DNA from 4 places in the Paenibacillus sp. FSL H8-0259 genome. Region 1 is predicted to be linked to each of the others. Evidence: riboswitches for the same ligand, from Rfam matches in the RefSeq annotation. Region 1 holds a riboswitch; each other region holds the start of a gene.
What was found. A riboswitch is a leader RNA that binds a small molecule or an ion and turns the genes downstream of it on or off. The one in region 1 is predicted to bind cyclic di-GMP.
Positions count from the first base shown of each region.

Region 1 (7,561 bases):
TGCCGTCCTCGGCATGCGGCGCCTTGCCCGCCGGCGCGGGCGGCTTCACCGGCTCCGGCCGCGCCGCCGCCGCCGGAGCTGCAGGCGCAGCGGCCTCCGGCACGGCTGCGCCATGGCCGTTCACATCGGCCTGGCCGATCCGGCCGATGGGGTCGCGGGCACTGACCTCGCCGAGGTCGATGCCCCGCTCCCGGGCCAGCTTGCGCGCCCCCGGCGAAGCCAGGGCCGCAGAGCCCGCCGCCACACCTTCGGAGGCGGCAGGAGCAATTGCCGCTTCCGGCTTACCGCCGTCAGAGGCGCTGCTGCCCGTCGCTGCGCTTGCCGCTTCCGGCTTGCCGCCGTCAGGGGCGCTGCTGCCCGTCGCTGCGCTTGCTGCTTCCGGCTTGCCGCCTCCGGCTACTGCCGCACCGTCGGCGCTGCCGATAATGCCGATAGCTTCGCCAACAGCAACGTTCTCGCCCGCCTGGCGCAGGATGGAGGAGATGACACCATCCTCCTCCGCACTGATCTCCAGGTTGACCTTGTCGGTCTCAAGCTCCGCGAGCACATCGCCCTGGCCGACAGTGTCGCCCTCTTTAACCAGCCATTTGTAGATCGTTCCTTCGGAAATGGATTCGCCCAAATCGGGTACTTTAATTTCGGACACAGGCCGTTACCTCCCCAAATATAGTAGTTTACGTTATCGAGAGACCGCCTTGCTGTTGTCAGGAAGACGGTACAGGTGCTTGTACTTGAGCGTTTAGTTTCAGGGCTTCTCTAACGATGCGCCGCTGCTCGAAGCTGTGCACATCCGCATAACCGCTGGCCGGGCTGGAGCGATCCGGACGTCCGATATACTGGACGGTAACATTCTGCGGGGCAATGGCGCGCAGCCGGGGTTCGGCGTAGCTCCAGCCGCCCATATTCTTCGGTTCCTCCTGCACCCAGATGATTTCCTGCAGGGAACGGAACGAACTGAGATGTGCGCCAAGCTCACGTTCCGGGAACGGATACAGCTGCTCCAGGCGGAGAATATGCAGCCAGGAGAAGTCCTGTCCGCGGGCGGCTTCCAGCTCAGTCTGCAGGTCGATGGCGACCTTGCCGCTGCATACCACCAGGCGCTTGACCTCTTCGGGCTTGCTGCCGAGCAGCGGTTCCGGAAGCACGGGCTGGAAGCTACCCGAGGCGAGATCAGCACCGGCCGAGGTACTGCGCGGATTGCGGATCAGGCTCTTCGGTGCCATGATTACCAGCGGCCGGGCGTCGGGCTGTCCGCAGAGTGCAGCCTGACGGCGCAGCAGATGGAAATATTGGGCCGCGCAGGTCAGATTCGCTACGGTCCAGTTCTCCTCGGCGGAGAGCTGCAGATAACGTTCCAGCCTGCCGCTGGAGTGTTCCGGTCCCTGGCCTTCATATCCATGCGGCAGCAGAATCGCAAGATTGCTGCGCTGTGTCCACTTGGCGCGTCCGGCAGAGATGAACTGGTCGATAATGACCTGGGCGGCATTGGCGAAATCGCCGTATTGCGCTTCCCAGAGCACGAAGGTCTCCGGTGCGAACACATTATAGCCGTATTCATAGCCGAGTACAGAGGCTTCTGACAGCGGGCTGTTGTAGACGCCGAAGGAGGCGCGGGAATCCTTAAGCTGGTGAAGAGGGGAGAAGAGCTCCCCGCTCTCACTGTCATGCAGGACAAGGTGGCGGTGAGCGAAGGTGCCGCGCTGTGAATCCTGTCCGCTGAGGCGGATCGGCGTGCCGTCCTTCAGAATGGTAGCGAAGGCCAGGGTTTCGGCCAGCGCCCAGTCTACCCGTTCACCGTCATTCAGCGCATCCTTGCGCCGCTGCAGAATCCGCTCCAGCTTCGGATAGACTGTGAAGCCGGCCGGTACGCTCAGCAGCTCACGGTTAATCTCCTGGAGGCTGGCCAGCGGAACCGCTGTAGGGCGGTGCACCGGTGTTCCCGTATCCAGGACGACCGAAGTCTTGGCCTCGGCGTTCTTCTGTTTCCCTTCCTTCATCTGCTCGAAGGCCTGCTGCAGCACATTCTCGGCCTCGGCAATCATGTTCTTCACCTCATCGGCTGTAACGACCTTCTCGCGCTGCAGGCGTTCCGCATAAACGCGGTAGACGGTAGGGTGGTTGCGGACCTTGCCATAAACCACCGGCTGGGTGGTTTCCGGATCATCCATCTCATTATGGCCGTGCCGGCGGTACCCGATCAGATCAATCAGGAAATCCTTCTTGAACAAATGGCGGTAAGCGCTGGCCATACGGACGGCAGCAATACAGGCTTCGGGGTCGTCGGCATTGACATGCACTACCGGGATCTCATAGCCCTTCGCCAGATCACTGGCGTAATGCGTGGAGCGGGAATCTTCACTTTCGGTGGTGAAGCCGATCCGGTTATTGACGATAATATGCACAGTGCCGCCATTCTGATAACCTTGCAATTTGCCGATATTAAGTGTTTCCGCAACAATGCCTTCACCAGGGAAGGCGGCATCGCCATGCATAAGCACGGCCATGGCTTTGTCCGTATTCAGCTTAGGCAGGCCTGGGGTGCCCCGTTCCTCCTGGGCTGCACGCGTGAAGCCTTCAACGACCGGATTCACGAACTCGAGATGGCTCGGGTTGTTCGCAAGCGTGATGCGGGTACGCACAGTTTCGCCTTCGCGGACGGCGCGGTCGGCGCCTAGATGGTATTTCACATCCCCGCTCCAGCCATAGGTGACACCCATGGAGCCTTCGGACGGGAAGAGCTCCTTGTTCGGCGAATGATGGAATTCCGAGAAAATAATATCATAAGGTTTGCCCAGAATGTGGGCAAGCACATTAAGTCTTCCGCGGTGGGCCATACCCATCAGGATATGCTCTGCGCCGTCATGTGCGGCAGCGCGGACAATTTCATCCAGCATAGGCACGAGGGCATCATTGCCCTCCAGGCTGAAGCGCTTCTGGCCGACGAAGGTCTTATGCAGGAAGGTCTCGAACTGCTCTACCTGAATCAGGCGTTTCAGCAGCTCTTTGCGTTCCGCATGGTTCAGTGGAGCAGGCGACGTTGTGGATTCCGCCTGGCTGTTGAGCCAGCGCAGCTCACGCTCGTCATGCACATGCCCGAATTCATAGGCAATGGTCTGTGTGTAGGCCTGGCGCATTCTGTGAACGGCATCCATAGCGGTATGCACGCCCTCAGGGGCATTCTCCCAGATCAATGAAGCCGGCAGGGCATTCAGATCTTCGCGCGTCAGCTCATAGGTCTCGATCTCCAGCCATTTCGCCATCGGGTTGGTGCTCCGCTCCAGCGGATCGATATCGGCAGCCATATGGCCGTATATTCGGATGTTAGCCATTAGCTTGGAAGCTTTAACGGCTTTCCTGAGCCACTCTGTATCTCCTGAGATGGCGGGGGGAGGCGTCTTGACGGCATCCGGAGCCAGGGGAGGCGGGCCGGATACTGTGAAGAGGTCGCGGTAATGATGCTCTACGGAAGTGGGGTCCTTGACAAACTGCTCGTATTTCTCCTGAATGTAGCCCAGATTGGGACCGTAATACTTGCTCCAGACAGATTCGTTATAGGGCTCTTTGACGGCCATGAGTAGGTCCTCCTAACGGATAAACTCCACATGCGGTATATTAGGAACACCGCTTAGCGGAGCTGCGATGTTTGCGGTTTCATTCTCATCTTATTGTGCTACTTTCCGGCAGGGTAATCAATTCATACTTTCGTGCAATCCGTTCGCAAAACGGTATGATTCAGCAGGGGATTCATACGGAACAATCATAAATTTCCCGGGTGAAGCCGGAAAAATAAAATATCGTTAAAATTAATAAAAAATTAAGGGATTTAGGTGGTTGTAAATCATAGGAATGGGTAATTGTTTCTATATTGTGTTACGGGATTAATATCTATTTAGTATATTTAAACTAATTTGGACCGATTGAAGATGAATTGGAATTATTTATACAAGCTATTGGCAATTTTAGCTAAGGGTCTTCACGATTTAACATAAAAAAATTCCAGAAAACGACACACTTTTCATGTAAGATCTTGTATAATGTTATTGCGGAGAACGGTTTCATCGATTCTTTTCAGATCCTTTCATGTAAAGGGTCCAGTAAAGGGTAAACCTGCCGAAAGACAGGGGCACAAAGTCTCGGATCTAAAGTAGAAATACTATGATGGCCGGACTGCCTGGGGACGCGAAAATTCTAGGAGGAGATTTCTTGGATAAGTCCAACCAGGGGAATGACGAACTGCAGGCAGTTGATCTGGATTTAGAATGGGTGCATTTGCTAATGTCTGCTAAGCAGGCTGGCATCCAGGCAGACGAGATTCGGCGTTTTTTTACTGAAAAAGCACTCCAGGCGATGTAGGGCATTCAGCATTGTACGGATACATACAGAAGAGGGCACAGCGGTGTACACGCTGTGCCCTCTTCTGTTGGAATTTACATGTTGTTTCGGGGTCCCCGCAAAGTACCTGGGTAATCATCGAGGCTGCTGCCTCACTTTGTGGGGTATTTCAGTTATCCTTCTGCTCCAGCCGCCATTTCTGATAATCGAGAAACTCCTTGAATTCACGTTTGCTTATACCAGAGGCCATCGCATCCTGAACCAGCCTGAACCATTCTCCATCGAGAACCGGCTCTGCAGTTTCTGCAATTCCGCCATACAGTAATACGTGAATGGATACTTGGAGTGCATCGGCAATTTTTTCGATAAATTGAATGGAGGGGTTGGATTGGATATTCCGTTCGACATTACTTAAGTATGATTTCGCCACGTCAGCCTTATCCGCAAGCTCGGATAAAGAATAACCCTTCTCCAGCCGGAGCCTATGGATGCGGCTTCCCATATTATCTGACACGATTACAACGCCCTCCGTACTTTTTGTTATCAGTATAACAAAAATTCGCAAAACGGACAAAAACCCTTGTTCCTGCCAGAAGCTGGCGGGGAGAGACAAAACGGCATATCCAGCCCGGATGAGGGAGGATATGCCGTTTTGTGTATATAATTTAATAGCCTTATTTGGCTTCTCCCAAACCTTGCGTAGCATTGAATGTCCAGTTCAGCGCCAAGCCGTCACCCTGGAAGATATTCTGATCCTGGGTATTGTCAACGAATTCGAAAGCAATCTTGAAGGTTTTGGTTTGGGTAGCGGCGATGCCTCCCGGCAGTACACCCGCCGTTACGAGATCATAGCTGGAAGTGTTCTTCAGGTCCTTCAGGGAGATCTCGGACAGCACATGGCCGGCAAGCGGACCGCTGGTATAAGAGCTGTCGAGAAGTTTGATTTTGAAGTGATCTCCAAGATCCTGGCCGGCATTATCGCCCTTCGCATCAGTTACAGTGTAGCTGGTGGCCAGCGTTAGGAGTTTGATATCCAGGGTGCCGTCATTGGACAAGGTGAACGTGCGTACGGTGTAATCACCCGGTTTCAGATTGGTCAGGGCAACAGGTGTATTAAAGGAAGAGCCGAGCTTCAGCGTGCCTGCCGCGAAGGTTGCCGTGCTGGTTGCTGTGGAGCTGAAGTAAGCGAAGGTGCCCCCTCCGATTAAAGACAATCCCAGTGCTGCCGATGCTACGCCAAGACCCAATGTTTTTTTGATACCCATAATTAATTTCCTCCTCGAGTATATTATGTTTTTTTAAGATCGGTGATCAGGAATGCATATACAGATAGATTATTTGAGGGCGCCTTTTTCCTGGTTGGCTTCGAAGTTCAGGGTCAGGGCCAGTGTATCGCCTTGATAGTAGTTTTGCGGCTGGAAGGTTTCCTTGAAGGCAAACTGTACGCTCAGTTTATCTGAGGTGCCTGCTTTGATGCCCCCATTCTCTACACCAAAGATTCCGCCGAGAATTCCCTTGGCTACAAGATCCGGACTTTGCTGCTCAAGTTCGGCCAGTGAAACGACCAGAACAGGTGATGTTACCTTATCCTTGTTAACTAGGAACGTCACAATAATATCGTCTTTGAGATTATGGGCGCCGTTATCTCCCTGGGCATCTGTAATGACAGATGAGGTACGCAGAACAACTTTGGGAATATTGAGCGTTCCGTCATTTTTCAATTTAAAATCTCTTAGGATCGTATCCCCCGGTTTAAGATTGCTGAGATTGACAATAACGGAGGGGTCCGAATTAAGTAATAAAGTTCCGTTGTTAAAAGAAGCTGCAGTGGTGGAGGTACTGCTGAAGTAAGCGAAGGTTCCTCCGCCGACCAGGGTTAATCCGAGTGCTGCCGATACAACGCCGAGACCTAATGTTTTTTTAACGTTCATTTGTTCATCCCTCTCTCATCGTTCTTTTTTTGTCTTTACCTGTCTTCGGGGAAAATTTATTGTTGCTCCGCGTTTCGTAAACGGGAGAGGACAATCGGTTTATTGCACAATGTCTGGAAGGGTATCCGGTCCGCCGGTCACCGCTGGCCCTGCATTCTTCTTCTCCAGTGCCGCTACGGCTTTCCAGGAGGAATACAGTGCGTAGAGGAGCAGGAGCAACCCGGGGATAATCATCAGCATTACGCTTCCGGCTTTGGAGACCGCAAAATTCATGGTATATCCTACATAAGGGACGGTGACGCCGGTATATTGGCCTACCACATTTGTTGAGCTGACCGCTGAGGTATCGGCTGCATCGTTATTGTCCCCTTTGGTGGTATAGCTGGCTTCACCTATGGCACTGTTTATTGAAGCATCGACCACACGGTGTGTAATCAGGAGGTTATCGGAATTCATGAAAGTAATCACATCGCCTTTTTGAAAACGGGTCATATCCCCGCCCGGCTTAATCGCTACTATAGATCCGGTCTGGATGCCCGGCTCCATGGAACCGGATAACACCGTCTTGATCTGATAGCCGAAGAAGGAAGGTTCGCCTCCGGAGGCTTTGGAGATGACTACTGCTGTTACCAGCACCAGGAAAATCATAAATATCAGTGTGGACAATGTGGTGCTGACTATCTTTTTAATGCGCATATTATTCCCCGCCTTTGCTGGTATCCGATTGTGGAGCAGGTGTAGCTGTAGGTGTAACTGTAGCTGTTGGCTGCGCGGTATCTGTACCGCTATCCGGGAGCTCCCCAGGTGAGTCTGCCGCTGGAGTCGCCTCCGGAAGATTGGCTTCCGGTGCCGGTGTGGCAGGCGGAGCGGTAACCTCTGCATCCGGTGAGGGTGCAGGAGCCGGTTTTTCTCCCTCAGGAGCTTCTATAGCAGGTTCATCGATGGTCTTATCTTCTCCAGGAATGCTGGCTGCGGGCGGATTATTCTTGGTTTGATCGTTCTCTTGTTTCTGCTTCTCCAGTGCATCCCGTTCCGCTTCCTCAGCCTTGGCTTTCTCAAGCGCCAGCCGTTCCGCTTCTTCAGCCTTGGCTTTCTCCTCCAGCGCCGCCTTCGCTTCAGCAATGTGTACCTGCTGTTCCTGCAGCGTGGAGATTGTGGACGATAGGTTGTCTCTGGAGGCTGTTAATTCTGCACTTAACTGATCGTAGCTTGACTGTAAGGCGGGAGATACATTGGGGTCTGCATTGTAGGCTCTGGCCATGAGTGAGAAAATCGGTTCCTCGGCAGGGAAGCCGAAG
Region 1 is NZ_CP150147.1:470,766-478,326, forward strand. Features, by position in the region: gene odhB (2-oxoglutarate dehydrogenase complex dihydrolipoyllysine-residue succinyltransferase) at 1-646, opposite strand, end outside; gene NSU01_RS02045 (2-oxoglutarate dehydrogenase E1 component) at 705-3,572, opposite strand; cyclic di-GMP riboswitch class I at 4,091-4,175, shown strand; gene NSU01_RS02050 (anti-repressor SinI family protein) at 4,204-4,353, shown strand; gene NSU01_RS02055 (helix-turn-helix domain-containing protein) at 4,502-4,834, opposite strand; gene NSU01_RS02060 (TasA family protein) at 5,007-5,597, opposite strand; gene NSU01_RS02065 (TasA family protein) at 5,667-6,263, opposite strand; gene NSU01_RS02070 (signal peptidase I) at 6,363-6,959, opposite strand; gene NSU01_RS02075 (hypothetical protein) at 6,961-7,561, opposite strand, start outside.

Region 2 (7,561 bases), 810 kb from region 1:
AGATGCGTTCCGGGGTAAGGAAGCGGCGGAAATTCGGGTCGGTTTCCGCTCTGGAACCGGCAGGGGCACTGCCGGCATATTTGCCGGTGAGAATGCCGCCGGCCAGCGGGAAGTACGGGATGATGCCCAGTCCCTGGTCCAGACACAGCGGAAGCAGCTCTGCTTCAGATGTGCGGTCGGCAAGCGAATAGCTGCACTGGATCGAGACGTATTTGGCCCAGCTGCGCGCTTCGCTGATGCCCAGCGCCTTCATCAGCTCCCAGGCAGCATAATTGGAGGCCCCGACATAACGTACTTTGCCCGCAGAGATCATATCATCGAGGGTGCGCAACGTCTCCTCCAGCGGGGTGTAGGGGTCGAAGGTGTGAATCTGATACAGATCTACATGATCCGTCTTCAGCCGCCGCAGGCTGCCTTCCAGCTCCTGCATCAGATGGCGGCGGGAAGAGCCGCTTCCGTCAGGCCCGTCATGCTTCGGAAGGCCGGCTTTGGTAGCCAGGACGGCCTCATGGCGTCTGCCCTCAAGCGCGAGGCCGATAATCCTCTCCGACTCGGAGCCGGCATAGATGTTGGCGGTATCGATGAAGTTGATTCCCTGATCCATTGCGGCATGAATGATACGGATCGAGGTCTCCTGATCCGCCCTTTTGCCAAATGAGTTAGTTCCAAGGCCCAGCGCAGATACCTGCAGGCCGCTATTTCCGAGACGATTATATTCCATGTTAATCACTCCTTATCGGTATCGTTAATCAGGCCGGCTGCGGCCGGAGACGGCGGAGCGGCTTCATTGCCGGAGAACAGCTGCAGTGCAGTATCAATAAATAATTGAACGGCAATAGAGGTCTCCTCCAGGGAATGGACGGCGATATGAATGTCGCGGTAAGCATCAGGCGCCAGCTCCCGGACCACGACATTCAGCGGCAGCGACAAGAGGGAGAGCTGAGACATCACACCGACGGCGAGCCCCTCCCTGATCATATTCAGTGCGGTAATGTAGCTGTTGACCTCGTATTTCACATTCAGCCTGCTTCCGGCCCGGTTGAATAAGTCCACTACCGGAGGCTCATAGCCCGACCGGCAGAGCAGCATAGGCTGAGCTTCCAGATCCTTCACACAGATGATCTGCTTGTGCCGAAGCTCGTGATCCCCGGGCAATACGGCGTAGAGCTTCTCCCGGAACAGCGGCAGGGAGGCGAAACCTTCGACCGGCGGAATCATCAGGCCTGCGTCAATGAACCGTGATGCCAGCCAGTCCTTCACCTCGGCGACCGAACCCTCATATAATCTGATCTCAATTCCGGGGTATTTGGCAGTGATGGCACTGATAATCTTCGGGACAAAATAGGCAGCGGCAACCGGGAAGGCGCCGATGCGGATGAGGCCCTTCTCCAGGCCTTTCTCGGCGGCAAGCTCCTGATCTATCTTATCGAGGCCGCTGAGGATTCCGCGGCAGATAACCAGAATCCGCTTGCCGATATCCGTAAGTATCAATCCGCTGCGCCGGTCGCGCAGCAGCAGCTTCACGTCCAGCTCGGCTTCGAGTGCGGAGATGGCCCGGCTGACTGCGGGCTGGGTCATATTCAGCTCAAGACCTGCCTTGGTGAAGCTGCGGCTCTCAGCGATTAAGACAAATAGGCGAATTTGAGTGTTATTCATATCTAATCTGGTATGCCCCTCATGATTATAATTCATTTCAATTATGACTGAATCTATTGTATCATTTGGGAAGAAATCAGAACAAGAGGTGAACTCATGCAGAAGCGGAAGCAAACCATTGGCTTATTAGTGTTCCTGGTTATTGTCTGGGGCATCAACTGGCCGCTCTCCAAAATTGCCTTAACGTATGCCCCGCCCTTGCTGTTCGCCGGAATCCGAACGGTCATTGCCGGTATTATACTAATCATCGCGGCGCTGCCGAAGCGGAAGCAGCTGCATTTGCGCCAGCTCTGGCCCGTCTATCTGGTGTCAGCCTTCCTCAGTATCGTCTTCTACTATGGCTTCCAGACGATTGGCCTGCAGTATGTGCCGTCCGGATTATTCTCGGCCATTGTATTCCTGCAGCCGGTGCTGCTCGGAATCTTTGCCTGGATCTGGCTGGGCGAGCGGATGTACGGGCTTAAGATCGCCGGCCTCGTAATCGGCTTCCTCGGGGTAGCCTCGTTAAGCCTTGGGGGATTAACCGGAAGTATCTCGCCTATAGGCGTACTGCTGGCCTTGGCTAGTGCACTCAGCTGGGCGCTGGCTACGGTCTACACCAAACGCAATGCAGCCAGAGTAGATATGCTGTGGATGACCGCAATGCAGATCATGATCGGCGGGGTAATCCTGCTGGCGGCAGGCTCAGCTTCGGAGAGCTGGGCGGATATTACCTGGAGTAGTACTTTTATAATAAATACACTGTTCATCGCGGTCTTCGTGATTGCGCTGGGCTGGTTGGTATACTTCAAGCTGATCAATGAAGGAGAGGCCGGCAAGGTAGGCTCGTTCACCTTTCTGATTCCGCTGATTTCCATCGGCTCCAGTGTAGTCTTATTGCATGAACAGATTACGTTGAATCTGGTCATCGGTATGCTGCTGATTGTGAGCAGCATTATTCTGGTGAATGTCAGGCTGGGCCGGAATGCCGGGAGTGTCCTGCAGACCCCGGTACCCGGTCTGGGTAAGGAATAAACAAACGGCTGCTCCCTCAGAAGAGGGGCAGCCGTTTGTACTTGTCAGGGGTTACATTACAGCAGGCTTAGACCGTTTCTGCGTCCGCGTCCCGCAGGATCAGTTCTCCGCCGGACTCCAGGATACTGTTATGGGAACGGGCGATATTAATGAAGACATGCTCCTCCTGGAGCAGTTCAATGTCTTCACACAGATTACGCAGCAGCCGGGAGAAGCTGTTCAGAACACTGTCAGTGATAAACTCGGTGAACTGCCCCGGATGGGTAAAAACCTCCAGCATCTGCTTGAGCTGATCCGTACCGGGCTGGGGGGCCCCTTCCATGCACAGCAGTGCGGATTTAAGATCGCTGATCAGGCACTCTATATGGCTGTACTTATCCTCCAGCAGCAGCATAACCACCAGACCGTATTTCACGGATTGCTGGCGGGATTCTACATTCTTGGCCAGCAGCCGGGCGGCTTCCCGCAGTCCGCCAACTTCAGTCAGCAGAAGACTGGAGAAGCGGTGCAGGCGGTGCTGGTGTACCCCGGCAAGTCCGGTGTGCAGGCTGCAGCCGGTTACTTGACCGCTTATATAGATACTGCCTGTAGCCGTAATTGTAGATTGGCAGACGTTGCCGTAGATATACACATTCCCTAACGCCTCAATACACATAGGGCCTTCAATATCTGAGGGTACGACGATGTCACCTGCAAACATAATCTCACGGGCTGTTGCCGCCATTTCCTTGGTGATGAGGCATAGGTCCGGGAAATCGCAGGTTGTGACGCTGCCGGAGTCTCCGCAGATGCGGGGTCTGCCCGTACGCAGAGCCGCGATCTCCCCGTTTGGAAGCAGCCGTGCATTGTCTCCGGCTGCGAAATAAATATCCTGCGGTGGAGGTGGAGGCAAGATGCCTCCTTCTACGTCGAATCCGGGAATTCCCTCTTCGGGCGGCAGCTTGCGGGCGAATACCTCTCCCTCTCTGGCGAAGGGGGCTCCCGGAAACCGCAGATAATCTAAGGAATCTGCAGCTTCCGCAGTTCGTCCCTCCCGGAGCATTCCATTGCCTGTGAGCGTATGCTCCGGGAGGGATAGCTGCAGCCTTGATTTCTTGCCGGGCAGCGGGGCTCTCCCTTCTGCGATACAGACAGGGAGATATGTAGGGTTGTTCAGTTCGGCGTATAGGGCCGGGATATTCAGATTCCGCAGAATGGAGCGGTTATCCAGCGAAGAAAGAATCTGTTCTATGGTGAGCGTGGACAGCAGCATCGCCCGGTTAGGCTCAGCCCGGACTGCGGCTTCGAAGGAAGCCGGGCAATTGACCAGATTCCAGGCGTACTTCTCTGCACGGTACAAGGTGAAATGCACTTTGAGCTTGTCAGGTGAAACCGTAATCTGATACTGTGGCTTCTCGCAAATTTCCCAGGTAATATGATCCGCTGAGGTTACCTCAGTAGGCTCTGTAACGGTCTTCCAGTTGATCTTCAGCACTACAGGATGAACAGCGGAGATCCGGGCGGGCTTGCCGCCAGAGAGCGGGGGAGTAATGAAGATCTGATTATTCTGCACAAGGATAATTCCATCCTTATCTCCATTCATCCCGCCGGAAGTCCGGCCCTCCACAGAGAAAGAATCCAGGAATCCGGTCCGTTCAAGCATCAAGGATTCCACGAAATCATATCGGGTTGGTTCGATGAATTGCTGCGGCATTATCTTAACCTCGCTTTTTCGTATAATCAATGGCATTCGTACAGAAAAGAGCATCATAAAGCCTGGGGGATCTCCCGGTGACTGATGGCTTACGTGGTCTCTATTGGCAGCCTGGCGACCATAAACGCGGATTCTCAGCATTCTTAGGCCCATTGCTTTGCGTCCTACCCTTTCAGGAAGTTTGCCTTTAGAAATAGATCAATGATATACACTCAGCATGAGGCGATTTCAATCGACTGTAATCGACAAAAAAGGTCATAACTGGTTCCTGCGCTGCAGGAACTTCTGCAAACAAGCTTAATTCTAGTACTTAAGGAGCTATTTTTCAACTGTATTCTGCCAATTTATTAATAATCTTGAAATGTGCAGCTCTATATTGCTTGAAAAACTGGTTTCCCAGCGCTTACAGCTTATGGGAGGAGTCTGCTCTGCAAGAACAGCCGGATCTTTGAGCTGGAGAACGGACTGCTGCTGAGGCTGCCTGCGTTGGGCGGCTTTTTTAATATATGAATAGGGTTAATCCGGGGCTTATATGTAATGTTTATGTTATATATGTAGAATAACACAAACAATTAGCGCATTATTTCGTAATAAAAACGAAGACATTGCAAATTTGTTGTAATATAATCTAACAAACAGCAGGAAATATAAAATTAATGTTAATAAACATAACATTAAATACATGCATTGAATTCTGGAAGGGGAGCATGAACCATGCAGATTACAGCAGCACCTTACACCTGGCCCTATGACGGCGTCCTTGATCCGGCGAAGACGGCACTGATGATTATCGATATGCAGACGGATTTTTGCGGCAAAGGCGGTTACGTGGAGCGAATGGGCTACGACCTCTCATTAACATCCAGAGCGATTCAGCCGATTGGGCGGCTGCTGGCACGCATCCGGGAAATTAACGGATTCACCGTTATCCATACCCGGGAAGGCCATAAGCCGGATCTGTCCGATCTGCCGGCGAATAAACGGTGGCGGAGCAGACAGATCGGTGCTGAGATCGGCTCGGAAGGACCGGCGGGACGGATTCTCGTACGGGGCGAGCGCGGCTGGCAGATCATTGATGAACTGGCACCTATACCGGGAGAGCACATTATTGACAAGCCGGGTAAAGGCAGCTTTTATGCTACGGACCTGGATTTAATATTGAAGAATAAAGGGATTACCCATCTGATTCTGACCGGAATCACGACGGATGTCTGTGTACACACGACGATGCGCGAAGCCAATGACCGCGGTTATGAATGTCTGATCCTGGAGGATTGCACGGGTGCTACGGATTATGCCAATCACCTGGCAGCGCTCAATATGGTCAAAATGCAGGGCGGTGTCTTCGGCAGTGTGAGTGATTCGCAAGCGGTGCTGAAGGCGCTGGAGCAATTCTAAATACGAATTACGAATGACCAGTATTCCAAATAACATCATAACGGGGGAATCACCATGTGGAACAAGTCCAGAACCAAAGCGCTTATCCTGCTCACTTCACTAATGCTGCTCATTACAGCCTGCGGCAACAATTCGGATACCGGCAAGGCTGAGGGACAGGGGGCGGAAGGCTCCGGTGAGCTTAAGAAGGTTGTTCTGAGGTTGAAGTGGATTCATCAGGCGCAGTTTGCCGGGTTCTATACCGCAGTTGAAAAGGGCTTCTATAAGGAAGCGGGGCTGGATGTGGAGATTCGGCCGGGAGGCTCGGATTTTCCGGCGGTACAGATGGTCGCTTCGGGCAGTGAGGAGTTCGGGGTAACCGGTGCTGACCAGATCATTATTGCCAGAGAAAAAGGCGTACCGGTTAAGGCGTTATCTGCGATATACCGCAAAACCCCGTTCGTAATGTTCACGCTTAAAGAATCCGGTATCACCACAATGGAAGATCTTGTCGGCCAAAAGGTGGGCATCAAGCTCGGCGGCAATGAAGAGCTGACCTTCCGTGCTATGGAGAAAAGCGCGGGCATCGAAACCTCGCAAATCGAAGAGATGCCGATCAAATATGATCTCAGCCCCTTATTGACCGGCCAGGTCAAGGCATGGCCCGGATATGTAATTAATGAGGTGCTGGCTGTGCAGGAGCAGGGCAAGGAAGTCAATATTATCGACCCGAACGACTATGGCATCAATTTCTATGCCGACACCCTGTTTACCACGGAGTCCGTGATTGAGAAGGATCCGGAAATGGTCCGGAGTTTCGTACAGGCCTCCATGAAGGGCTGGGATTATGCGATGGAGCATCCTGAGGAAGCGGCAGAATTCGGCCTGAAATACGGAGAAAAGCTTGATCTTGCGCATGAAATCAGCATGATGAAGGCCAGCATTCCGCTGCTGGAGCCGGAGAAGCTTCCGCTCGGCTCGATGGATGAGGCGGCGTGGGAGACGCTGCAGCAGAATCTTATCGATCTGGACTTTGTGAAAAAGCAGCAGGACATTGGCTCATTGTTCACCAATGAGTACTTGAATTAAGGAGGGAACCGGTATGACAACATCGATGAAAGAACAGATGGATTCCGCCCCTGTGAAGAATCCCGGTACCCGGGACACGATGCTCTCCTTGCGCAATTGCTCTCTTTCCTTCGGCAATGTGCCTGTGCTTGATAATGTCAGTCTTGACGTATACCGCAATGAATTCATCTCCATTCTCGGACCGAGCGGCTGCGGGAAATCAACGACACTGCGGCTGATGCTGCGGCTGCTAAGCCCGGAAGGAGGCGGGGAGGTTGCCTATTCCTCCCCGGACCTGTCGCTGGGCATGGTCTTTCAAAAGCCTGTACTGATGCCATGGCTCAGTGCCCTGCAGAATGTCATGCTGCCCCTTGAGCTGGGCCCGAAGAAGAAATTCAGCAAAAAGGAAGCGCGTGAAAAGGCGGAAAGTGCCCTGCGGCTGGTCGGCCTGCAGGATTTCCAGAACCACTTCCCGCATCAGCTGAGCGGCGGAATGCAGCAGAGGGCGGCGATTGCCAGAGCCTTGGCCGCCGATCCGACCGTGCTGCTGATGGATGAGCCGTTCGGTGCGCTGGATGAACTGACCCGCGAGAAGCTGAACTTTGAGCTGCTGCGTCTGTGGGAGAGTCCGGAGACAAGTCTAAGCAGCATTGTAATGGTTACCCATTCTATTCAAGAATCCGTGCTTTTGTCGGACCGGGTGGTGATGATGTCACCCCGGCCGGCCGGGGTGACAGATATTATTCCGGTACC
Region 2 is NZ_CP150147.1:7,897,565-7,905,125, reverse strand. Features, by position in the region: gene NSU01_RS33965 (aldo/keto reductase) at 1-721, opposite strand, end outside; gene NSU01_RS33960 (LysR family transcriptional regulator) at 727-1,656, opposite strand; gene NSU01_RS33955 (DMT family transporter) at 1,753-2,670, shown strand; gene NSU01_RS33950 (flagellar assembly protein A) at 2,738-4,363, opposite strand; cyclic di-GMP riboswitch class I at 4,466-4,559, opposite strand; gene NSU01_RS33945 (isochorismatase family cysteine hydrolase) at 5,078-5,761, shown strand; gene NSU01_RS33940 (ABC transporter substrate-binding protein) at 5,816-6,829, shown strand; gene NSU01_RS33935 (ABC transporter ATP-binding protein) at 6,843-7,561, shown strand, end outside.
Region 2: another riboswitch for cyclic di-GMP. It lies ahead of NSU01_RS33950 (flagellar assembly protein A); the one in region 1 lies ahead of NSU01_RS02050 (anti-repressor SinI family protein).

Region 3 (7,561 bases), 330 kb from region 1:
ATAACGGCGGTTTTGCCGGAGTGATTGATTTATATAAGAGCACTTTATCTTCTTATCCGTATTCTACAGTTAATGCATTCAATCTTTATGCTTTGACGGATCCGATGTGGTCAGCGCTTGATGTCACCTGGCTCGGCATACCTTACCGCATATGGGGCTTTATTTTCATACTTGTAGCGGTAGCTCTTGCAGCTTATTATTCCTTCAATACCAAGGACCGCAAGGATCTTTCTAAATCGTATTTCCTCGGCATGGTGCTGATCACGGTTGTCTTTGTATTTGGCACCAAAATGCATGAACGCTACCTGTATCCTGTTCTGCTCCTGTCTCTATTCACCTTCATTGAGAGCAAGGACCGGCGTTTCCTGACACTGTTTCTCGGATTCTCGCTGACTCAATATATTAATGTAGGCTATACGCTGGCCTATCTCAATACCGGCAGCAATCCGCCGACAGACGGAATTGTCCTGGTTACAGCGATTACTACCGTAGTTCTGGCATTATATCTGCTGTATGTTGGGTACGATGTATATATCCGCAAAGCAACAAAGCTCCTGCCAGAGCCTGTTACAACGCAGGCTGCATTTGAAGCAGATGTGCGGCTTGCAGAGGGGATTCAGCCCCTTGCCAAGCAAGAACGGCGTTCCCCGCTGAAGCTGCAGCGCAGAGACTGGATCTGGATGATCGCGATCACGGTACTCTATGGAGCGCTTGCGCTTTATCATCTGGGGGACAACAAGTCGCCTGAAACCCTGTGGGAGCCTGCCGCCAGCGGCGAGAGCTTCTATGTGGATCTGGGGCAGGCCCACCAGCTGGAGCGGGTAAATATCTTCGGCGGTGTCGGCACGGGCAAGTTTCAGCTGGAGTTCAGCCAGACTCCGGACAATTGGAGCAGCCCGCTTGATGTGAGCGAGGATGTCGGCAATGTCTTCATATGGAAAAGCCAGCCGCTGAACGTATCGGCAAGATACGTCAAGCTGACAGTCACCTCTCCGGGCTTCACCCTGAATGAAGTGGCTTTCTATGGCCAGGAGGCACCGAAGACGCCTCTGCAAATTGCCGGTGTTACACCGGATGCCGCTGCGGCTCCCAAAAGAGGGACGCCAGCCAATCTGTTCGATGAGCAGTCCATGATCCCGGAGAACTCGAATTTCATGAACAGTACGTATTTCGATGAAATCTATCATGCACGGACCGCTTATGAACATTATCATGATATTGTCCCTTATGAGAATACGCACCCGCCGCTTGGCAAGCTGCTGATCGGTGCAGGCATGGAGCTGTTTGGCGTCAATCCGTTTGGCTGGCGTATCATCGGCACCCTGTTCGGCATTGCAATGCTGCCGCTGATCTATATCATGGCGATGCGGCTGTTCCGGAAGACTACCTATGCTGCATTAGCAGCCGGACTGTTCGCGCTGGACTTCATGCATTTCACCCAGACACGCATTTCAACGATTGATGTATACGGCGTATTCTTCATTATGCTGATGTTCTATTTCATGCAGCGGTATTATACGATGAACTTCTACCGTATGCCGCTGCGCACAACGCTGGTTCCGCTGTTCTGGTCCGGACTGTTCTTCGGAATCGGAGTTGCTTCCAAGTGGATTGTTCTCTACGGAGGGGCAGGACTTGCGGTGATGCTGGCACTGGCGCTGTTTGAGCGGTATAGGGAGTATAAGGCTGCAGGCCGTCTGCTGGCTGAGGGCAAGCTGACCGGTCAGGAGCTCAAAGCTGCCTGCCGGACAGCGGACCAACCCTTCTGGAAGAACACCATCATCACTTTGGCCAGCTGCATCGTATTTTTCATTGCTATCCCGGTTATCATCTATAGCCTGTCCTTTGTCCCGGCGCTCTCTGCTTCGGCGGAAGGCTTCACCATTAAGGGACTGATTGATGCCCAGAAAAATATGTACAACTATCACAGCCAGCTTGTAGCTACGCATCCGTTCGCCTCTTCCTGGTGGGAGTGGCCGTTCATGAAACGTCCGGTCTGGTTCTTCAGCGGCGGTGAAGGCTTGCCGGAAGGTAAGGCCAGCAGTATCGTGACCATGGGGAATCCCCTCATCTGGTGGACAGGAATCTTCGCTATGCTGGCAGCCGTGTGGCTTACCGTGAAACGCAGGGACAAGAATCTGTACATGATCTGGATCGGGTTCTTCTCACAGTATGTCCCGTGGATGCTTGTGCCGCGTGAGACGTTCCTGTACCATTATTTTGCGATGGTGCCATTTATGATTCTGTCGGTTGTCTATATCCTGAAGCTGCTTGACAGCAGATTCGGCGACGCCAAATATCTGCGGTATGCCTATGTGGCTGCTGCAGCCATCCTGTTTGTAATGTTCTATCCGGTGTTGTCCGGAATGCAGGTTAACAGCAGTTATATAAATACTGTACTGCGCTGGTTCCCTTCCTGGGTATTCTAGGGGGCGCTATTTAAGAAGGCATATGTTTCAGAAGACAGTTTTATTGCGGGGTATCTCGTAGAAACTTATAGGAGGAACTAAGGTGAAAGCCAGATACAGTGTAATTGTCCCCATGTTCAATGAGGAGGAAGTCATTCAGGTAACCTATGAGCGGCTCAAAAAAGTAATGGATGGTTGCGGTGATTCCTATGAACTGGTTTTCGTCAATGACGGTAGCCGGGACCGCACGGCGGAGATCATGCGCGAGATCAGCAGCCGGGATGAGCATGTCAAGCTGATCGACTTCTCCCGTAATTTCGGCCACCAGGTGGCGATTACGGCTGGTATGGATTATGCCGAAGGCCAGGCAGTCGTGGTGATTGACGCAGACCTCCAGGATCCTCCTGAGGTTATTCTGCAGATGATTGCCAAGTGGAAAGAGGGCTACGAAGTCGTGTATGCCAAGCGGTTGAAGCGTCACGGGGAGACTTTCTTCAAGAAAGTCACCGCTAAGATCTTTTACCGCCTGCTCAGCAGTATGACCAGTGTTGAAATCCCTACCGATACCGGGGACTTCCGGCTGATCGACCGTAAAGTCTGTGATGTGCTGCGCGGTCTGAAGGAGAAGAACCGGTATGTCCGGGGTCTGGTAAGCTGGGTAGGCTTCCGGCAGACCATGGTAGAATATGTGCGGGAGGAGCGCTTTGCCGGGGAAACGAAATATCCGCTCAAGAAAATGATCCGGTTTGCGCTCGACGGCATCACCTCCTTTTCCCACAAACCGCTCAAAATCGCATCCTATATCGGATTCTTTCTGTCCTTTTCCAGCTTCATCTATCTGTTCCTGGTATTGTTCCAAAAAATCTTTACCTCCTGGACCGTACCCGGATGGGCATCTATAGTCGGCGTGAACCTGCTCTTCAACGGGATTGTGCTGATGCTGCTGGGGGTAATTGGTGAGTATATCGGACGGATCTATGATGAGTCGAAGGACAGACCGCTCTATATTGTACGTGAGACCAAAGGCTATCCGGATGCGGAAATAGAAGACACGCGGAAGGAAAGCGATTATGCCAGATAAGAAATGGAGTGCGGGGTTCATCCAGTTCCTGAAATTCAATGCGGTAGGCCTGCTGAATACACTGATTGATTTTGCTGTATTCACACTGCTGCATTCCCTTGGGATGATCAACACCCCTGCGCAGATTATTTCCTACAGCGCCGGTACGGCCAACAGCTTCTTCTGGAACAAAAAGGTAACCTTCCGTGATCGGGACAGAGGCAATAAAGAGGGCTTCGACCGGATGCAGCTGATCAGGTTTATCGTGCTGAATCTGTTGGTGCTGGGTATATCGGTGCTGCTGATTCATATATTGACCGATTCTCTCGGTATTCAAGTGCTGGTCGCCAAAGTGCTGGTCACATTTGTTACGGTGATCATTAATTTCTTCGGAAGCCGGAAATGGGTATTCTGATAATTAAGAAGCATTGCTTCTTAATTATTCCGGAAGGGTAACATCTATTCTATATTACGGAGGCGATTGTCATGCGGAAATTATCCTATTTGATTATACTTGCCGGGGTGCTTATTATGCTCTATCCCAAAGGAAGCGAATGGTACAATGACCGTCAGCAGCAAAAGCTGCTGGAAGAGGCTGAACAGGCCTACAGTGAAATCGTTCCGTCTGCGTCAGCTCCGGCCAGTGCTGATCTAAGTAAGCCTTACGCGGAAGTAACCCAGCTGCTGGCGGATGAGTCGGCTGCGGAAGAGCCAGAACCCTCTGCTGCGCCTGAGATTGAAGTCGGAGGCAAGGTGATGGCAATCATCGAAATCGACAAAATAGATCTGAAGCTGCCTGTGCTGGAAGGCGCCACCAAGGCGAATATGAAGCATGCTGCTGCGCATATGAAGGAGACGGCTCCGCTTGGCTCTGCTGGAAATGCTGCAATTGCAGCGCATAGATCAAGAACTACGGGAAGGCTATTCAACAGATTGAATGAAGTTGGAGTCGGGGACACTATTTCCGTTACAACCGGCAAGCAGGTATACAATTATGTAGTTTATGATGTAACTATTGTGGAACCAACCGATGTATCCGTATTGAAAGGGAATAAGGATGACAAGATTCTAACACTCATTACTTGTGATCCGCTGGTGAATCCAACGCATAGACTTATCATTCACGCAAAGTTATCGTGATGTTTGTAGAATAATGACGGAAAAACTTAAAATACTTAAAATTTTTATTTGTTTTCGCGGAAATCTAGTGATTTAGGTCTTGATAATAGAAATAGATATGGTAAGATATAACTATACAAAGCTAATACACGATAAACGGCAAACCTATCGAAAGATAGGGACGCAAAGCTAGAGGGCCTTCCCGTAAGGATGGCAGCCAGCTACCGAATGAAGAGGCTTTTTTTGTTTGTTCTTATTGTGAATCTAGCATTTTATGGTAGAAGCAAGGACAGATAAAGCTTATACGATAACGGCAAACCTATCGAAAGGTAGGGACGCAAAGCTAAAGGGCCTTCCCGTAAGGATGGCAGCCAGCTACCGAAAGGGGTTTTATCCAATGAAGAAGTTCTATTTAATGTTGGTTACACTATTCGTAGTGGTTACGTCGGTGCAGACAGGTACAGCTCAAGCTGCTAATGCAGATGCAAGCTGGTTGAACATAGGTCAACTTGATCAGGGTGTTATCGGAGTTTTTTATAATGTTCCTAAGGATAAGAAGATTAAGCTGATGATCACCAAAGATAATAACAGCTACACCTACAACTTATACACTTCCAAACCAACTGAAACATTCCCGCTTCAACAAGGTAACGGTTCATACAAGGTTTCCGTACTTGAGAACACTACCGGCAACAAATACAAAGTAATCTCTTCCGAGACGGTAGATCTTAGCCTGAGCAACGCCAACGCCGTATATCTGAGCTCTGTACAGAATGTTAAATGGAGTTCTTCCGATAAAGCAGTTCTGAAAGCAACACAGCTTACACAAGGTTTGACATCAGATGAAGACAAAGTGAAGGCTATCTATAATTATATCGTAGCCAATGTGAAATATGATTATTCCCTGGCTTCCAGTGTTACTACAGATTACATCCCTAACAACGACAGCACCTTGGCTACCAAGAAGGGGATCTGCTACGATTACGCTTCCTTGTTCGCTACTATGCTTCGCAGTGAAGGCATTCCTACCAAACTGGTTATGGGTAACACAAGTTATGTGACTTCTTACCACGCTTGGAATGAAGTGTTCCTTAATGGCAAATGGGTAACTATTGATACTACAGTTGATGCTGGACTTGCCAAGAACAGCAAAACAGCAGATCTGGTTAAAGTAGCAAGTAAATATACTGCAGCTAAGTTCTACTAAGAGCACAGATGCATTCATAGTTTCATTGAGGATAACCCGCTTAGTAATTAAGCGGGTTATTTTTATTTTGGAAAAGGTTGCTTTTTGGTAGAGAGATAGGGTATTATAAATAAGCGTTGTTGGAGCGGCAAACTTAATAAGAAATGGCTTAAATAAGTGATTTCAAAATAAAGCTTGCATTACTCGAATGAATGTGATATATTATAAGAGTTGCTGGTGACGCGGTAAGCGGCGCTGACAACGAGCTTGATCTTTGAAAACTGAACAACGAGTGAGTATCGGAAATCACGAAAGTGACTTCCAAAATAGAGAATGAAAATTCTCGTCAGATGTTTCAAAATGAGCAATCGCTCTTTCTAAATACAATTTGGAGAGTTTGATCCTGGCTCAGGACGAACGCTGGCGGCATGCCTAATACATGCAAGTCGAGCGGAGTTTGAATGGAAGCTTGCTTCCATTCATGCTTAGCGGCGGACGGGTGAGTAACACGTAGGCAACCTGCCCTCAAGACTGGGATAACTACCGGAAACGGTAGCTAATACCGGATAATTTCTTTCCTCTCCTGAAGAGAGAATGAAAGGCGGAGCAATCTGCCACTTGGGGATGGGCCTGCGGCGCATTAGCTAGTTGGTGGGGTAACGGCTCACCAAGGCGACGATGCGTAGCCGACCTGAGAGGGTGAACGGCCACACTGGGACTGAGACACGGCCCAGACTCCTACGGGAGGCAGCAGTAGGGAATCTTCCGCAATGGGCGAAAGCCTGACGGAGCAATGCCGCGTGAGTGATGAAGGTTTTCGGATCGTAAAGCTCTGTTGCCAGGGAAGAACGTCCGGTAGAGTAACTGCTACCGGAGTGACGGTACCTGAGAAGAAAGCCCCGGCTAACTACGTGCCAGCAGCCGCGGTAATACGTAGGGGGCAAGCGTTGTCCGGAATTATTGGGCGTAAAGCGCGCGCAGGCGGTCATTTAAGTCTGGTGTTTAAACCTTGGGCTCAACCTGGGGGCGCACTGGAAACTGGGTGACTTGAGTACAGAAGAGGAAAGTGGAATTCCACGTGTAGCGGTGAAATGCGTAGATATGTGGAGGAACACCAGTGGCGAAGGCGACTTTCTGGGCTGTAACTGACGCTGAGGCGCGAAAGCGTGGGGAGCAAACAGGATTAGATACCCTGGTAGTCCACGCCGTAAACGATGAGTGCTAGGTGTTAGGGGTTTCGATACCCTTGGTGCCGAAGTTAACACAGTAAGCACTCCGCCTGGGGAGTACGGTCGCAAGACTGAAACTCAAAGGAATTGACGGGGACCCGCACAAGCAGTGGAGTATGTGGTTTAATTCGAAGCAACGCGAAGAACCTTACCAGGTCTTGACATCCCGATGAAAGCATTAGAGATAGTGCCCCTCTTCGGAGCATCGGAGACAGGTGGTGCATGGTTGTCGTCAGCTCGTGTCGTGAGATGTTGGGTTAAGTCCCGCAACGAGCGCAACCCTTGACTTTAGTTGCCAGCAGGTAGTGCTGGGCACTCTAGAGTGACTGCCGGTGACAAACCGGAGGAAGGTGGGGATGACGTCAAATCATCATGCCCCTTATGACCTGGGCTACACACGTACTACAATGGCCGGTACAACGGGAAGCGAAACCGCGAGGTGGAGCCAATCCCAGCAAAGCCGGTCTCAGTTCGGATTGCAGGCTGCAACTCGCCTGCATGAAGTCGGAATTGCTAGTAATCGCGGATCAGCATGCCGCGGTGAATACGTTCCCGGGTC
Region 3 is NZ_CP150147.1:800,608-808,168, forward strand. Features, by position in the region: gene NSU01_RS03455 (phospholipid carrier-dependent glycosyltransferase) at 1-2,429, shown strand, start outside; gene NSU01_RS03460 (glycosyltransferase family 2 protein) at 2,512-3,489, shown strand; gene NSU01_RS03465 (GtrA family protein) at 3,479-3,883, shown strand; gene NSU01_RS03470 (class D sortase) at 3,955-4,608, shown strand; cyclic di-GMP riboswitch class I at 4,736-4,816, shown strand; cyclic di-GMP riboswitch class I at 4,890-4,970, shown strand; gene NSU01_RS03475 (transglutaminase-like domain-containing protein) at 4,985-5,794, shown strand; rRNA gene NSU01_RS03480 (16S ribosomal RNA) at 6,159-7,561, shown strand, end outside.
Region 3: another riboswitch for cyclic di-GMP. It lies ahead of NSU01_RS03475 (transglutaminase-like domain-containing protein); the one in region 1 lies ahead of NSU01_RS02050 (anti-repressor SinI family protein).

Region 4 (7,561 bases), 810 kb from region 1:
CATAAAACTTTGAGGATGATTCACATGAAAATTGCGATAGCGCACGATTACTTAATCCAAATGGGCGGAGCGGAAAGAGTGGTGGAGGTTTTTCATCACATGTATCCGGATGCTCCGATCTTCACAACGGTTTTTAACGGAAGCCGCCTGACCGATAACCTCAAAGATGCGGATATCCGGGCCTCCTGGCTGCAGAAAATCCCCGGCGTGAAGCGGAATTTCAAAGGGGTGCTGCCGCTCTATCCCATGGCCGTCCGCGATTTGGACTTCAGCGGGTATGATATCGTCCTTAGCTCCAGCAGTGCTTTTATGAAAAGCATCCAGGTGCCCGAGTCTACATTTCATCTGTGTTACTGCCATACCCCCATGCGGTTCGCCTGGGATTATGACACTTACATGGAGCGGCAGTCGAATTCCGGATTATTCAAAAGACTGCTCAAGGTGTATATGCAGCGGCTGAAGAACTGGGACCAGCGTACCTCCAAAAATGTAAATCAGTTCGTAGCCAACTCCTCCGTCGTGAAGACGCGGATTCAGAATTATTACCACCGGGATTCCGATGTGATCTTCCCGCCGATCAATACAGCACGCTTCACCAGCTCCCCTACCATTGGAGATTACTATCTGATCGTATCCCGGCTGGTTTCCTACAAGCGGATCGATCTGGCAGTAGAGGCGTTCAACCGTAACGGTGTAAAGCTGTACATCGTGGGAGACGGGCCGGACCGCAAGCGTCTGGAAGGCATGGCTAAGGATAATATCTCTTTCCTGGGCCGGCTGGAGGATGAAGAAGTGACTGGACTGATGTCGCAGTGCCGGGCTTTTGTTTTTCCCGGAGAAGAGGATTTCGGCATTACGCCCCTGGAGGCGAATGCAGCAGGTAGACCGGTCATCGCCTATCAGGCCGGAGGAGCGCTGGACACGATTATTCCTTACGTCAACGGCGTGTTCTTCCAGCACCAGGAAGTTGATGATCTGCTCCAGGCCATAGATGAAGCAGAATCCTATGCGTGGGATATCGAGCAGATTATGGGCCATGCACGTAAATTTGATGAGCAGGCGTTTATGGTCCAGTTCAAGCAGTATGTGGAACAGGCCTACGTCAATTTCCTAAAAGGAGGATGATTGTATGAAACTCGCAGTAATCGGTACCGGATATGTAGGTCTTGTCTCAGGTGTCTGCTTCACCCTTAACGGAAATCATGTCATCTGTGTGGATAAGGATGAGGCGAAGATCGAGAAGCTGAACCGGATGGAATCCCCAATCTATGAGCCGGGTATTGAGGCACTGATCGAAATGAATCTCCGTGAGGGCAGGCTGAGCTTCTCGGCCGATCTTAAGGATTCGGTCCGCCGCTCCGACATCGTCATCCTTGCCGTAGGGACCCCCTCACTGCCGGGCGGTGAAGCGGATCTAAGATATATCGAAGGGGCAGCCATTGAAATTGCGCAGGCAATGGAAGGCTACAAGGTCATCATGACCAAGTCAACCGTACCCGTAGGCACCAATGAGAAAATCCGCAATTTGATCGCTTCGCACACGAATCATCCCTTCGACATTGTCTCCGCCCCTGAGTTCCTCCGTGAAGGCTCCGCGATCCGCGATACGCTGCATCCCGACCGGATCGTGATCGGACTCGATAATCCTGAGCTTGAGCCGATGATGCGCCAGCTTCATCAGGGCTTCACAGACAATGTGTTCGTCACGGATATCCGCAGCGCCGAGATGATTAAATATGCGTCAAATGCATTCCTGGCTACTAAAATATCGTTCATTAACGAAATCGCCAATATTTGCGAAAAAGTGGGAGCTGATGTAACCGAGGTGGCCGAGGGCATGGGAATGGACCGGAGAATCGGATCTACCTTCCTGCAGGCCGGTATCGGTTATGGAGGCTCCTGTTTCCCGAAAGACACCAATGCGCTGATCCAGATTGCCGGCAACGTGGACTACGAGTTCAAGCTGCTGAAATCGGTGGTCGAGGTCAATAAAGGCCAGCGCTTCATGATCATCTCCAAGCTCCATGAGTCGTTGGGCAGCCTGCGCGGCGCAGTCATCGGCATCTGGGGCCTCGCCTTCAAGCCGAACACTGATGATGTCCGCGAGGCGCCTGCCCGTGAAATCGTTGAAGCGCTGGTAGCCGAAGGCGCCACGGTGAAGCTCTATGATCCGATTGCCGCCGAGAATTTCCGGGCGCAATATGATCACCCGCAGCTCCGCTGGTGCGGGCTGGCGGAAGAGGCTGCCGAAGGCAGCGATGCGGTATGCCTCCTGACCGACTGGAGCCAGTTCAAGGATATCGACCTGCATCTGCTGGCGAAGAGCATGCGCCGTCAGGTGTTGATCGACGGCCGCAATGTCTATAGCAAAGAGCAGATCGAAGGAACCGGCCTGGAGTATCATTCTGTCGGACGCCCGCAGATGGGCGGCCTTAGCGGATTCTCCGCCAGCGTTGCTGGCGCGGTCTAAGCTCTTGGTCTATCAGTGATCCCGCAGCCTCCCACTGAAAGTGTGCTGTACGGGGAAATTAAGGGGGAAAATCCCTCTAATTCCGCCAAAAGTGTGCTGTATGGGGAAATTAAAGGGAAAAATCCCTCTAATTCCGCCAAAAGTGTGCTGTACGGGGAAATTAAGGGGGAAAATCCCTCTGATTCCGCCGAAAGTGTGCTGTACGGGGAAATTAAGGGGAAAAATCCCTCTGATTCCGCCGAAAGTGTGCTGTACGGGGAAATTAAAGGGAAAAACCCCTCTAATTCCGCCAAAAGTGTGCTGTATGGGGAAATTAAGGGGAAAAATCCCTCTGATTCCGCCGAAAGTGTGCTGTATGGGGAAATTAAGGGGAAAAACCCCTCTAATTCCGCCGAAAGTGTGCTGTACGGGGAAATTAAGGGATAAATTCCTCTGAATGCACCGGATGTGGGCCAATGGAGGAAATGAGGGGCATTAGTGCTCTTGATTCCACCGCCGCGTAAGTGAACGTAAAACCTTGGAACAAGAGTGTTATGTTTCCCCTTCGCTGCTACAGCGAGCGGAAATCCCTTGGAACAAGATGCATTTAATCCCTTAAATCTCTCACCGCCGCTTAGTTGAGCGGCGCCGCCTTGGAACAAGCGTGAATGGCCTTGCCGCCGCAAAAGCAGGCGGGGCAGCCGCAGGTTCAATTGCCGCAACAACAAGCGGCAGCAGCTGATTCAATTGCCGCTCAACCAAGCGGCAATAGCCGGATCTTTAGCCGGGAGCTTAGCCTGCGGGCGAAGCGAATAAGCCAGCTGTTATGTAATGGAACGGAGAGGAATTTTGGAACTGTAGGAGCGTTAGCGTCCGCCTTTGTCTCCGGATTTCTACCGCGATAAGCGGTTTAAATCAGGAAATCTGGAGACAACAGCGGCCGAAAGTCCAAACATTCCTTGCAGTGACCCTCATAACAGCCGCCTTTAGGCTTAAGCAAACGCAGCCTGCTCCCAATAACAATCCGATATTTTCGCGACATCATATAAACTTAGGAGGGTTCACTTATGAAACTAGTACTTCTATCAGGCGGTTCTGGTAAACGGCTCTGGCCTTTGTCCAATGATTCACGTTCGAAGCAATTTCTGAAAGTACTGGAAAGCCCGGCAGGTGAACCGGAATCCATGGTACAGCGGGTATGGAGACAGCTGCAGGAGACAGGGATGGCGGAATCGTCCTACCTGGCTACCGGCCGCAGCCAGGTAGAGATGATTCAGAGCCAGCTGGGCAGCGGGGTGCCGATTATCGTTGAGCCGGAGCGGCGCGATACCTTCCCTGCCATCGCACTGACAGCAGCTTATCTGTATTCGGTCGCCGGTGTTTCACCAAGCGAGACGGTAGCCATCCTGCCCGTCGATCCTTATGTGGAGTCGTCCTTCTTCGAAACCGTTCTGCAGCTGGAGAGCACGATGCTGGAGAGCGGCGCCAATCTGGCGCTGATGGGCGTAGTTCCGGAGCATGCCTCCGAGAAATACGGCTATATCATTCCTACCAGCGCCGAAGCGGGGGCGAGCGGGTATCTGCAGGTGAGCCACTTCCAGGAGAAGCCGGACCGCAAGCAGGCTGAGGAGCTGATCAGCCGGAACGCGCTCTGGAACTGCGGCGTGTTTGCTTTCCGTCTAGGTTATCTGCTGGATATTCTGCAGCGCAAAGGACTGCCGCTGAACTATGAGGAACTGCAGAAGCAGTATAAACTGCTGGCTTCCATCAGTTTTGATTACGAAGTGGTGGAAAAAGAAGAGAATATCGTGGTTCAGCCTTACGCCGGATTCTGGAAGGATCTGGGCACTTGGAACACGCTGACTGAAGAAATGACCAGCAATCATGTCGGCAAAGGCTTCGTCACTGCAGATTCCGAAGGCACCTGCCTGATCAACGAGCTGGACATTCCGATCACCGTGATCGGAGCGAAGGATCTGATTATCGCCGCCAGCCCGGACGGAATTCTGGTTACGCACAAGGCGGAGAGCCCGCGCATTAAAGAAGTGCTGAAATCTTTTGAACAAAGACCGATGTACGAAGAACGCCGCTGGGGCCACTACAAGGTAATTGATTATGTGAAATATGCGGAAGGCAATGAGGTGCTGACGAAGCGAATCTTTATCTCTGAAGGTAAAAATATCAGCTATCAGCTGCATCACAAACGCAGTGAAATCTGGACCATTGTCAGCGGTGAAGCCAGCATTGTGCTCAATGAGAAAATGCATAATGTGAAGGCGGGGGATGTCGTACGGATTCCGGAAGGCACCAAGCATGCGATCCTGGCATTGACAGATATGGAATTTATCGAAGTGCAGACCGGCTCTGAGCTGGTGGAGGAAGATAACATCCGAATCACCTTGGATTGGGAAGATATCGCCTTGCAGCAATTCATTTCATAGGTCTAATCTATCTATATAACCAATTGTTACAAATCCAAAACAGGTATTAAGAACCATTTATTAAGAAAAATTCATTTTTGCTCTAAATTAAAACTAAATAGGGACGATACTTACGGTAAGAGGGATTAATCCTTCCAATACGACAAAGGCAAACCTAATCGAAAGATAGGGACGCAAAGCTATAGGGCCTTCGCAAGAGTGGCAGCCTGGCTACCGAAAGGAAGATGGATTTTGATAACTTACCGTAAGTCTCGTTTGCTGTGCACTGTGCTGTCTCTGGCCCTTTTATTGACTGCAGTACCTCTGGGACTCGGCGGAATGCCTTCATCTGCAGAAGCTGCGTCTAGTTCCAAAGCGCCCGTTAATCCGGAGGCTTCAACCGAAGCAGTCAGATTGCTGGATGATCTGTATTCTATCACTGGAAAAGGCATTATTACCGGCCAACATGACTATCTGGAAAGTCCGGACGAATTCAGCAACAAGCTGAAAGGAACCAGCGGACAATATGCTGCTCTTCACGGCTATGAACTGGGCGTAATCAGCGGGCAATCGGAAAGTACAGCAGCGGCGCAACGCAGAAATGTTGTGAACAGCGCGATCAACTGGTATAAGGGCGGCGGCATTGTAGCCATGACTTTTCATGAGAATCTGCCCGGTACCGCATACCTCTGGTCCAATGTTCAGAAACCGCTGAGCCAGGCGGAATTCAATAAATATATTACTCCGGGTACAACACAGTACACTGCATTGATTGCAGATCTGGACAAAGTGGCAGTTTCACTTAAAAGCCTGCGGGATGCTGGTGTTCCCGTACTCTGGAGACCTTACCACGAAATGAACGGTGACTGGTTCTGGTGGGGGAAGAAAAATAACTTTGCTGCGCTTTGGAATATTATGTATGACCGTTTCGTAAACGTTCATAAATTAAACAACCTGCTGTGGGTATGGAACCCCAATGCACCCAATGCCTGGTCTGATCCTTATGCGCTGACCTACCCGGGGGCTGACAAGGTGGATGTACTCGCGGCAGATATATATGAGAACGATTATATGAATAAATATCATGACAGCCTGCTCGCACTTGCGAATGGCAAACCGATTGCCATTGGCGAGAATGGACAAATGCCAAGCACAGCAAAGCTGCAACTCTCACAGAAAAATTGGGTATATATGATGAGCTGGGGAAAAATGCTGTATGAAACCAACACAGTTGCTACCATCAAAGGTTTCATGAGCGACAGCTATACTGTGACCCGGGACGATTATAAAGCAGGCACATTTGCTACGGCGACGCCGAAACCAACAGCAACGCCAACGCCGGAACCGACAGCAACGCCAGTACCAACAGCAACACCAACGCCGGTACCAACAGCAACACCAACGCCAGTACCAACAGCAACACCAACGCCGGTACCGACAGCAACGCCAACGCCAGTTCCAACAGCAACACCAGCGCCGGTACAGACTGCAATGCCAATACCGATACTGACGCCGCCCCCTGCTTCCAATGATTCTGTGACGGCCCCCGTCGTTCAGAATGGTCTTCAGGGAGAATACTACAAGAACATGACGCTTTCGGGCACTCCGGTTCTGGTCCGGAATGATGCGCTGCTGAACTTTAACTGGCGCCAGGCAGCGCCGGATGCCAAGCTTGGAGTGGATAGCTTCTCCATACGCTGGACGGGTCAGATCAAACCTTCTTTCAGTGAAACCTATCAGATTATCACTACATCCGATGATGGTATCCGCGTCTATATTGACGGCACAGCTGTAATCGACAGCTGGACCAAACAGAGCGGTACCGAGCGTACAGGAAGCATAAACCTGCAGGCAGGCCGGCTGTATGATATCAAAGTGGAGTATTACGAGAATGCCGGCGATGCCAATATCCGCCTGATGTGGCAGAGTCCAAGCCAGGCGAAGGCAACTGTCCCTACAAGCGCGTTATTTGTGAACACGGCTGCTTCTTCAGCCAGCAAAGCAGCTTTGGATGCTCCGGCTGTGACTGCAACACCAGTACCAACAGCAACGCCGTTACCAGTATCAACACCAACACCGGTGCCAACAGCAACGCCGACAGCGGCACCAACGCCGACAGTGGCACCAACGCCGACAGCGGCACCAACGCCAACAGCGGCACCAACGCCGACAGCGGCACCAACGCCGACAGCGGCACCAACGCCAACAGCGGTACCGACGCCGGCAGAAGCTCCATTACCGGAGAATCTTACGGCCGAGGCTCCTGCGGCGAATGGGCTGGTTGCGGAATATTTCAATAATATGACGTTGTCTGGTGCTCCGGCAGTGGTACGTACCGATGCAGTGCTTGACTTCAACTGGCGTCAAGGCACGCCGGATGCCGCAATCGGCATAGATTTCTTCTCTGTACGCTGGAGCGGTAAGCTCAAGCCGCTATACACTGAGACTTATCAGATTTATACCACTTCAGATGACGGCATCCGCGTACGGATCAATGGTGAGCTTGTGATCGACAGCTGGATGAAGCAGAGCGGGACCGAACGCACAGGAAGCATAAGCCTGACAGCCGGTCAGCTATATGATATACAAGTGGAGTACTATGAGAATCAAGGAGATGCCAGAGCACGCCTGATGTGGGAGAGTCCGAGCCAAGTTAAGGCAACGGTTCCTGCGAGCGCACTGTTTCTCCCTT
Region 4 is NZ_CP150147.1:1,282,272-1,289,832, forward strand. Features, by position in the region: gene NSU01_RS05480 (glycosyltransferase) at 25-1,125, shown strand; gene NSU01_RS05485 (UDP-glucose/GDP-mannose dehydrogenase family protein) at 1,130-2,470, shown strand; gene NSU01_RS05490 (sugar phosphate nucleotidyltransferase) at 3,517-4,890, shown strand; cyclic di-GMP riboswitch class I at 5,028-5,108, shown strand; gene NSU01_RS05495 (PA14 domain-containing protein) at 5,122-7,561, shown strand, end outside.
Region 4: another riboswitch for cyclic di-GMP. It lies ahead of NSU01_RS05495 (PA14 domain-containing protein); the one in region 1 lies ahead of NSU01_RS02050 (anti-repressor SinI family protein).